2 linked regions of the Azospirillum brasilense genome follow. The protein of the gene in region 1 binds, or shares a complex with, the protein of each later gene. Links are inferred from orthologs where the notes say so. Each region holds a gene or a part of one and is shown on either strand. Other genes may lie near its edges.

What was found. Proteins that work in one complex are often made in the same cells at the same time.
Region 2: the proteins of tsaD (region 1) and tsaE are in contact, whole or in part, in a crystal structure (PDB 6N9A), measured with the Thermotoga maritima proteins. The link is inferred for Azospirillum brasilense from one-to-one orthologs. Residues at the interface, in WP_004082750.1 of Thermotoga maritima: Cys10, Asp11, Arg49, His50, Leu82, Gly84, Gly135, Gly136, Glu154, Thr155, Leu156, Asp157, Asp158, Ser159, Glu162, Asp165, Lys166, Arg169, Leu170, Tyr175, Lys213, Thr214, Leu217, Tyr218, Gln221, Arg222, Asn324; in WP_004082108.1 of Thermotoga maritima: Leu37, Gly38, Lys46, Lys57, Val59, Lys60, Ser61, Thr63, Phe64, Thr65, Leu66, Met67, Val69, Pro71, Tyr82, Arg83, Leu84, Asp86, Asp88, Phe89, Asp93, Ile128, Asp130, Glu131, Arg134.

What each region holds. Positions count from the first base shown.
Region 1 is NZ_CP012914.1:448,899-453,495, reverse strand. The notes cover bases 1-2,987. They hold tsaD (tRNA (adenosine(37)-N6)-threonylcarbamoyltransferase complex transferase subunit TsaD), read right to left. Parts: upstream 2,038-2,987; coding sequence 964-2,037; downstream 1-963. Other genes in these bases: AMK58_RS02030 (class I SAM-dependent methyltransferase), read left to right, coding at 2,113-2,964; AMK58_RS02040 (GNAT family N-acetyltransferase), read right to left, coding at 483-950; AMK58_RS02045 (NAD(P)H-dependent glycerol-3-phosphate dehydrogenase), read right to left, coding at 1-399. In the rest of the region: hemC (hydroxymethylbilane synthase), read left to right, coding at 3,020-3,946; AMK58_RS02020 (uroporphyrinogen-III synthase), read left to right, coding at 3,959-4,597.
Region 2 is NZ_CP012914.1:328,671-332,454, forward strand. Bases 805-3,784 are described here. They hold tsaE (tRNA (adenosine(37)-N6)-threonylcarbamoyltransferase complex ATPase subunit type 1 TsaE), read right to left. Parts: upstream 2,554-3,784; coding sequence 2,056-2,553; downstream 805-2,055. Other genes in these bases: AMK58_RS01570 (nucleotidyltransferase family protein), read right to left, coding at 805-1,043; AMK58_RS01575 (aminoglycoside phosphotransferase family protein), read right to left, coding at 1,046-2,059; AMK58_RS01585 (hypothetical protein), read right to left, coding at 2,586-3,011; AMK58_RS01590 (NAD(P)/FAD-dependent oxidoreductase), read left to right, coding at 3,223-3,784. In the rest of the region: double-strand break repair protein AddB, read right to left, coding at 1-149; more of AMK58_RS01570, read right to left, coding at 264-804. UniProt on the Escherichia coli protein: Required for the formation of a threonylcarbamoyl group on adenosine at position 37 (t(6)A37) in tRNAs that read codons beginning with adenine.

The DNA of each region.
Region 1 (4,597 bases):
CGGCGTCCCCGCCGGCAGCGCGGCGGTGGCGGCCTCGCTCATCAGGGCGTGGCTTTCCAGCTCGATCCCCTTGGCGCAGATGACCAGCGGGGTGCCCGGCCGCAGATGCACGGCGAGGCTGGCGCAGGCGCTGCGCAGATGCTGGGCCGGGGTGACGAGCAGGATGGCGTCGCAGGCGGCAACCTCGGCCAGATCGCCGGTCGCGCGCAATGCGGCGGGCAGGGTCACGCCGGGCAGATAGTCGCGGTTCTCCCGCGCGGCGTTGACCGACTCGACCACCGCTGGCTCGCGCGCCCACAGCAGGGCCTCCCGCCCGGCACGCAGGGCGGCCAGAGCCAGCGCCGTGCCCCAGGCCCCGCCACCGATCACGCCGATGCGCCGGAAGTCCGTTGCCGCCATGGATGCCCCCTGTTTTTAAAATTTGGCCTGAAGGATTTGGCCGCCTGTTTAGGCGGAGCGTCCCCGGTCCGCAACCCGGACGGTCACGCCTCCGGCGTCAGCATGAGCTTCATCCCGACATGGCTCGCCCGAAAGCCCAGCCGCTCGTAGAAGCGGTGGGCGTCGGTGCGCCGGGTCTGGCTGGTCAGCTGCACCATCACGCAACCCTCGGCGCGGGCCAGCGCGATGGCGTGCCGCATCATGGTGCTGCCGATCCCCTGGCCGCGCAACGCGCCGTCCACCTTCACCGCCTCCACCGTCGCCCGCGCCGCTCCCCGGCGGGCCAGCCCGTGGGTGACGGTGAACTGGAAGCAGCCGACGATCCGCCCGTCCTGTTCCGCCAGCACGATGGAATTGCCCGGCTGGGCCGCCATGCGGTCGAAGGCGTCCCAATAGAGCGGGTCCAGCGGCTCGGCATAGACGTCGCCGCCGGTGGACAGGGCGTCGTCGGCGGTCAGCCGGACGATCGCCGGCACGTCGTCGCGCCGGGCGGTGCGGAAGGTCAGGGCCATGGCGGACTCACTCTCAGGCCTTCACGCCGGAACCGACCCCGGCCTTGCCGATGGCCGGCTTGGCGGTGGGGTCGAGCGGCCAGCGGGGACGCGGGGCGAAGTCCAGCGGGTCGGTCTGGCCCAGCCGCAAGCGCTCGATCCCCGCCCAGGCGATCATCGCCGCGTTGTCGGTGCACAGCCGCAGCGGCGGCGCCACGAAGGGCATGCCCTCGCGGTCGGCCAGCGTCTGCAGGCGGGCGCGCAGCGTCCTGTTGGCCGCCACGCCGCCGGCCACCACCAGGGCGCCGCCCTGCGGGTGCATCTCCTTGAATTGGCGCATGGCGCGGGCGCAGCGGTCGGCCATCACCTCGGCGACCGTGTTCTGGAAGGCGGCGGCGAGGTCGGCCCGGTCCTCCGCCGAGAGGGGCGTTCCCAGCTCCTCGACATGGCGCCGCACCGCGGTCTTCAGACCGGAGAAGGAGAAGTCGCAGCCGGGGCGCCCGACCATCGGGCGCGGCAGGTCGAAGCGGCCCGGATTGGTCGCCAGCGCCGCCGCCTTCTCCAGCAGCGGCCCGCCGGGATAGCCGAGGCCGAGCAGCTTGGCCGTCTTGTCGAACGCCTCGCCCACCGCATCGTCGATGGTGGTGCCGAGCCGCCGGTATCGGCCTACCCCCTCGACCACCAGAAGCTGGCAGTGCCCGCCGGACACCAGAAGCAGCAGGTAGGGGAAGGGCACATTGTCGGTCAGCCGGGCGGTCAGCGCGTGGCCTTCCAGATGGTTCACCGCGACGAAGGGCAGCCCGCGCGCCGCGGCAATGGCCTTGGCGGTCATCACGCCGACGATCACCCCGCCGATCAGCCCCGGCCCGCCGGTCGCCGCCACGGCGTCGAGGTCGGCGAAGCCCAGCCCGGACTCCGCCATGGCGCGGCGGATCAGCCCGTCCAGATGCTCCAGATGGGCGCGCGCGGCGATTTCCGGCACGACCCCGCCATAGGGCGTGTGGTCGTCCAGCTGCGACAGCACCACGTCGGCGCGGATCTCCCGCGCGTCGGTCACGATGGCCGCCGCCGTCTCGTCGCAGCTCGTTTCGATTCCAAGAACGATCATGATGGCTGTCAAACTAGCCGTCTCCACCGCTCTGGTATAGGGTCTTGACCCGGCTTCTTCAGGGTTTTGCCCTCCATGAACAAAGACGTCCCCGACGACGACGCCAGCATCGTCTATTACGACGGCGACTATCCGTCGCTGGAGATCGGGGAGGCGCGGGCGGATCACGCTGCGACGCTCGCCCGCCTCGGCATGCTGGGCGACGTGCCCTTCTACAAGGAACGCGCGGCGGAGACCGGCGGCCCGGTTCTGGAGATCGGCTGCGGCACCGGGCGCCTGACCATCCCGCTGGCCCGCGCCGGGCACGAGGTGTGGGCGGTGGACGTCTCCGCCGCCATGCTCGACCAGCTCCGCGCCAAGCTGGCGCGCGAGGCGCCGGAGGTGCAGGCCCGCGTTCATCCGGTGCGGCAGGACGCCACGGCGCTTGATCTGCCGGTGCGGGACTGCCGGCTCGCCGTCATTCCGTTCAACGTGCTGATGCTGATCCCGGAACTGGCGGCGGAGCGTCGCACGCTGGCTGCCGCCGCCGCTCATCTTGCGCCGGGCGGCACATTGGCGCTGGACGTGATGAATCCGCTGACGCTGCCAATGGACGCCGAGACGAAGCCCAGCCCGTCGGAGCCGCGGCGCAGCCCGCACAACGGCAACAGCTACATCCGCAACACGATGGCCTCCCGCCTGGACGAGGGGCAGTGCCAGCGCATTCACGGCTGGTACGACGAGCTGCTGCCGGACGGCAAGATCGCGGTGACCGAGTACGGCTTCACCTGGCGGATGATCTTCCGCTACGAACTGGAGCTGATGCTGGAAAGCGCCGGCTTCACCATCGAACGGCTGGCCGGCGATTTCGAGGATGCCCCCTGGACGGTGGACAGCCGCCGCATGGTGGTCACGGCGCGGCGCGCTTCCCCCGTCACCAAAGAGTAGCGCGCGCGTCACCAAGGCTTGCAAACCGCGGTGGATCGCCTAGAACACTGGCCTCATGACCCAACCGCTCCGCATCGGCACGCGCGGCAGCCCGCTGGCGCTGGCGCAGGCCCACGAGACCCGCGACCGGCTGATCGCGGCACACCCGCATCTGGCCGCCCCCGGCGCCATCGAGATCGTCGTCTTCAAGACGACGGGCGACCGCATCCTGGACCGCACGCTGGCCGAGGCCGGCGGCAAGGGCCTGTTCACCAAGGAACTGGAGGACGCGCTGCTCGACGGCCGCGCCGACCTCGCCGTCCATTCGATGAAGGACGTGCCGACCTGGATGCCGGACGGGCTGGAGATTTCCACGCTCCTGCCGCGTGAGGACACGCGCGACGCCTTCTTCTCGCGCGGCGGCCACACGGTGGACACGCTGCCCGCCGGCTCCGTCGTCGGCACCGCCGGCTTGCGCCGTCAGGCCCAGATCCTGGAGCGGCGGCCCGACCTGAGGGTCGTGCCCTTCCGCGGCAACGTGCAGAGCCGCCTCGCCAAGCTGGAGGCCGGGGAGGTGGACGCCACCCTGCTGGCGCTCGCCGGGCTGCGCCGTCTCGGCCTGACCGACCGCATCACCGCCGTGCTGGAGCATGAGGAGATGCTGCCCGCCGTCGCCCAGGGCGCCATCGGCATCGAGATCCGCAGCGCCGACGAGGCCACCCGCGCCCTGCTGGCTCCGCTGAACTGCGCCGCCACCACGGCCCGCGTGACGGCGGAACGCGCGCTGCTGGCCATGCTCGACGGCTCCTGCCGCACCCCCATCGCCGGGCTGGCCACCCTGGACGGCGACCGGCTGCACCTGAAGGCCAAGGTGCTGTCCAACGACGGGCGGCAGGTCTTCCGGGCGGAGCGCAACGGCAGCGCAAGCGATGCTGCCGCCATCGGCGCCGACGCCGGGGCGGAGATCAAGGCGGTCCTGCCGCCCGACTTCTTCAAGAGCTGACGGCGGCCGGCGATGGCGGCCCCTCACATCCTGGTCACCCGTCCGGCGGAGGATTCCGAGCCTCTGGCGGCCCGTCTGCGCGCGCTGGGCTTCGCCGTGTCGGCGGAGCCGATGCTGGAGATCCGCTGGCTGGACGGGCCGGAGCCGGACGTCGGGAACGTACAGGCCCTCCTCTTCACCAGCGCAAACGGCGTACGGGGCTACACCAGACGTACGAGCCGGCTTGACCGTCCGGTCTATGCGGTGGGCGACGCCACCGCGACCGCGGCCCGCGCGGCCGGTTTCACGCAGGTGGAAAGCGCGTCCGGCGACGTGTACGCGCTGGCCGATCTGGTGCGCCGACGCTGCACCGCAGCGGCGGGTCCGCTACTTCATGTCGCAGGAACCAAGCTGGCCGGCGACCTGTCGGCCATGCTGGGCGAGTCCGGATTTTCCATCCTGCGGGAAACGCTGTACGACGCCGTTCCGAGCGCGCGGCTGTCGGACGGCACGGCGGCGCTGTTGCGTACGGGAACACTGGACGCCGTGTTGTTTTTCTCTCCCCGTACCGCCCGTTCGTTTGTTAGGCTTGTCGCCGAGGCCGGGCTCATCGACCGCTGTCGTACAGTGGACGCGCTCTGCCTCAGCCCCGCGGTCGCGGAGGCTGCCCGC
Region 2 (3,784 bases), 120 kb from region 1 along the record:
CAGGAGCGGCGCGTCGGCAGCAGGACGGTCACCCCGGCGAGCGCCAGCGGGTCGTTCCCCACGCGGTCCAGGATGCCCGCGGCGAGCTGGTCCACGAAGGACACGCCGGTGGGAATCGAATAGACCTTGGGCTCCGCCCTGCCGCTCATGCCTGCCCCGGAAGCTGTATCGTCAGACGCGCGAGGATACTAGATGTGGGGCAATGAGACCACAAAGCGTCAAGGAATACAAAAATTCTCACAAAGCAGCGGTCCGGTGGCCGGTCAGGTGGTGACCACCGAGACGTCGCTCATCGACAACATTTCCTCCGTTTCGGCCAGCGCGTCGGGGGTGCCGATGTGGAACCACAGCCCGTCATGGGCGAGGCCGAAGAGGCGGCCTGCCTCCTGCGCGCGATCCCAGACGCGGTTGGTGGAGAAAGCGCCGTCGGGGGTGTCCTGCCCGAACAGCGCCGGCTTCACGATCTGGACGCCAGCGTAGACGAAGGGGGCGATCTCCATCTCGCCGCGCCGGGTCAGCCGGCCCAGCGGGTCCATGTGGTAATCGCCGCGCCCCTCGTACCCCACCGCCTTGGTGGTCGCCATCAGCAGCAGGAGCGCGTCCATCTCGTCCGGGTTCCAGTGGCGGGCCAGCCGCGCCAGCGTGGGGGAGGGGCCGTCGAGCCACAGGATGTCGGCGTTGACCACATAGACCGGGTCGGTACCGAGCAGCGGCAGCGCCTTCTTCACGCCGCCGCCGGTCTCCAGCAGCGTGTCCTCCGGCGACAGGGTGATGGCCGGGGTGGTCCGCCCCGCCAGATGGGCGGCGATCATTTCGCCCTTGTAATGGCTGTTGACCACGGCGGCGGTCACGCCGGCCTCCTCCAGCCGGTCGAGCGCGTGGTCGAGCATCGGCTTGCCCATCACCGGGATCAGGGGCTTCGGGCGCTCCAGGGTCAGCGGGCGCATGCGCAGGCCCAGCCCGGCGGCCATCACCATGGCCTTGGCGGGGGCGGTCGCCACAGGCGGCGTCTTGGTACGGGTCTTCTTCGAGACAGGCGACATAATCAATCCGGCTCCGGAACGACAAGCTCCGCGCGGGTACCCGGCGGCAGATGACGGGCGAACCAGTCGGCGACCGGGGCCAGTTCGGGCTTGGCGAGCTGGCCTTCCAGAAGCCGCCAGACGCGCGGCAGGTGAAGGAGATAGCCGCGTCGGCGCTGCAACGCCAGACGCACGAAGATGGCGACGATGCGGGTGTGCCGGATCGCGCCCAGCACCGCGTAGGAGCGGCGGAAGGCGTCCCAGTCCCGATCGGGGAAGGCCGTCCGGTAGCGGTCGAGCAGAACGCCCTCCAGCCCGGCGGGCAGGTCGCGGCGGGCGTCCTCCAGCAGCGACACCAGATCGTAGGCGACGGGGCCGAGCCCGGCGCTCTGGTAGTCGATCAGCCCCGCCGCCCGCAGTCCGGGCCGGGGCAGCCGCATCACATTGTCCACATGGTAATCGCGCAGCAGAAGCGACTGCGGCCCGGCGCAGGCCCCCGGAACGACGGCGGCCCAGGCCGCATCGAAGTCGGACCGGGCCTTGTCGGACAGGGGCTTGCCCGTCGCCGCGGGCATGTAGACGTCGGCGAACAGCGCCACCTGCTGCGTGAACAGGGCCGCGTCGTAGAGCGGCAGGTTCAGGCAGGCTGCCTCCTCCACGGGGAAGCGGCGGTGCAGTTCGATCAGAACATCGGTCGCCAGCTCGTAGAGCGGGCGCGGCTCCTCCCCCGCGTTCAGCAGGCGGGTCAGGGTGCCGTCGCCGAAATCCTCCTGGATGGCGAGCCCCGCCTCCACCTCCGCCGCCAGGATGGCGGGGACCGAGAAGCCCAGCCGGTCCAGGGCGGCGCCGATGGCGATGAAAGGCACCAGATCCTCCGCCGGGGCGGGGGTGTCGACGAGGATCAGCGTGCCGCCGTCCGGCGTCGTCAGGCGCTCGTAGCGGCGTGCCGAGGCGTCGCCGGCCAGCGGCTCCCGCTTGGCCCCCTCCAGCCCGTGGCGGGCGAGGAAGGCGGCGATCTGCGAAGCGCGGTCGGTCACGGCCGCTCCAGTGCGGAAAGGTCGAGGGTGGTCAGGCGCGACTCCCAGGCGCCGTGGCCGGTCAGGGTGGCGCGGCGTTCGGTCGGCCCGGCGAAGCTCATCGTGACGTCGAGACGGTCGGCGGGCAGCAGCGGACCCAGCCGGTCCGGCCATTCCACCAGCAGGACGGCCTCGGCGCGGGCCTCGTCCCAGCCCAGTTCGGTCACCTCGTCGGGGCCGGACAGGCGGTAGAGATCGAAATGCCAGACCGGGCCGATGTCCGTGTCGTAGGTCTGCACCAGCGTGAAGGTCGGGGACGGCACCTCGGCGTCCTCCTCCGTCACGGCGCGGATCAGGGCGCGGCACAGGGCGGACTTGCCGGCGCCGAGGTCGCCGCGCAGGGCCACGAGGTCGCCGGGCGCCAGCGCCGCGGCCAGACGGCGGGCCAGCGCGGCGGTCGCCTCCTCGCTCGGCAGCGTGACGGCGCGCGTGTTGGGGGAATCAGTCTGGATCATGTCACGGGATGCGGTCAAATCAACGGCGGCAATCAACGGCGGGAGGCGGCCTTGCGCGGCACCGGGGGAGGAGCGGGGGGCGGCTCCGTCGCCTCGACGCGGTCTTCCACCAGACGCGGCGGCTTCTTGAAGTTCATGGTGATCATCAGCGTCAGGGCGCCGTTGATCAGATGGATCATCTTGTCGGACTCGACGGGCAGGGGAATCTTGCGGCCCATGCAATAGGACACCAGCGCCGCGGCGACCTCGGACTCGTGCAGGGTCATGCTGCGGTCGTCGCCCTCGTCCCCGGTGACCTGGATCAGCGTCTCCACCCCGCCGCCGCCGGGCTGGCCGGGGCGGTAGGTGACCTTGCCGACGGTGCCGCTGGGCAGCGGCTCCTTCATCCGGCGGCGGCGGTCGAGCACGGCCTTCACGACCTCCTGGTCGGTGAACACGAGGCAGCGCAGCTCCTTCATCGCCAGTCCTTCATTGCGGCCGCTCCGGCACGGGGGAAACGGGCAAATCCTACCCCACCGCGACCGCACGCCCAGAAGGAAATCGGCAGTGCAGCACCCATTTTGCGCGCGCCGTTCGCCCTCCCCGTGCAGGGCGGGGTTGACCGGGGGCGCGAAACCGGACAATTGAAGGCGTCATCGTTCCCCCCGTTTGCACAAGGCAGCGCGTCCCATGTCGCACACCGTCCATCGCACCGACGTCGTCATCGTCGGCGCCGGCCCCGTCGGTCTCTTCGCCGTGTTCGAATGCGGCATGCTGAAGATGCGATGCCATGTGGTGGACGCGCTGGACATGGTGGGCGGGCAGTGCACCGCGCTGTACCCGGAAAAGCCGATCTACGACATCCCGGCCCACCCGGCCATCGAGGCCGCCGACCTGATCGACCGGCTGGCGGAGCAGGCCGCCCCCTTCAACCCGACCTATCATCTGGGCCAGCAGGTCGAGAAGCTGACCCGGACGGACGAAGGGCGCTGGCTGGTGGAGACCAGCATCGGCACGCGGATCGACACCCAGGCGGTGATCATCGCCGCCGGCTGCGGCGCCTTCGGCCCCAACCGCCCGCCGCTGGACGGGCTGGAGCAGTATGAGGGCACGTCGGTCTTCTACATGGTCCGCCGCAAGCAGGACTTCGCCGGCAAGCGCGTGGTCATCGCCGGCGGCGGCGATTCCGCCGTGGACTGGACGCTGTCGCTGGCCGACGTGGCGGAGAAGGTCTATGTCGTCCACCGCCGGC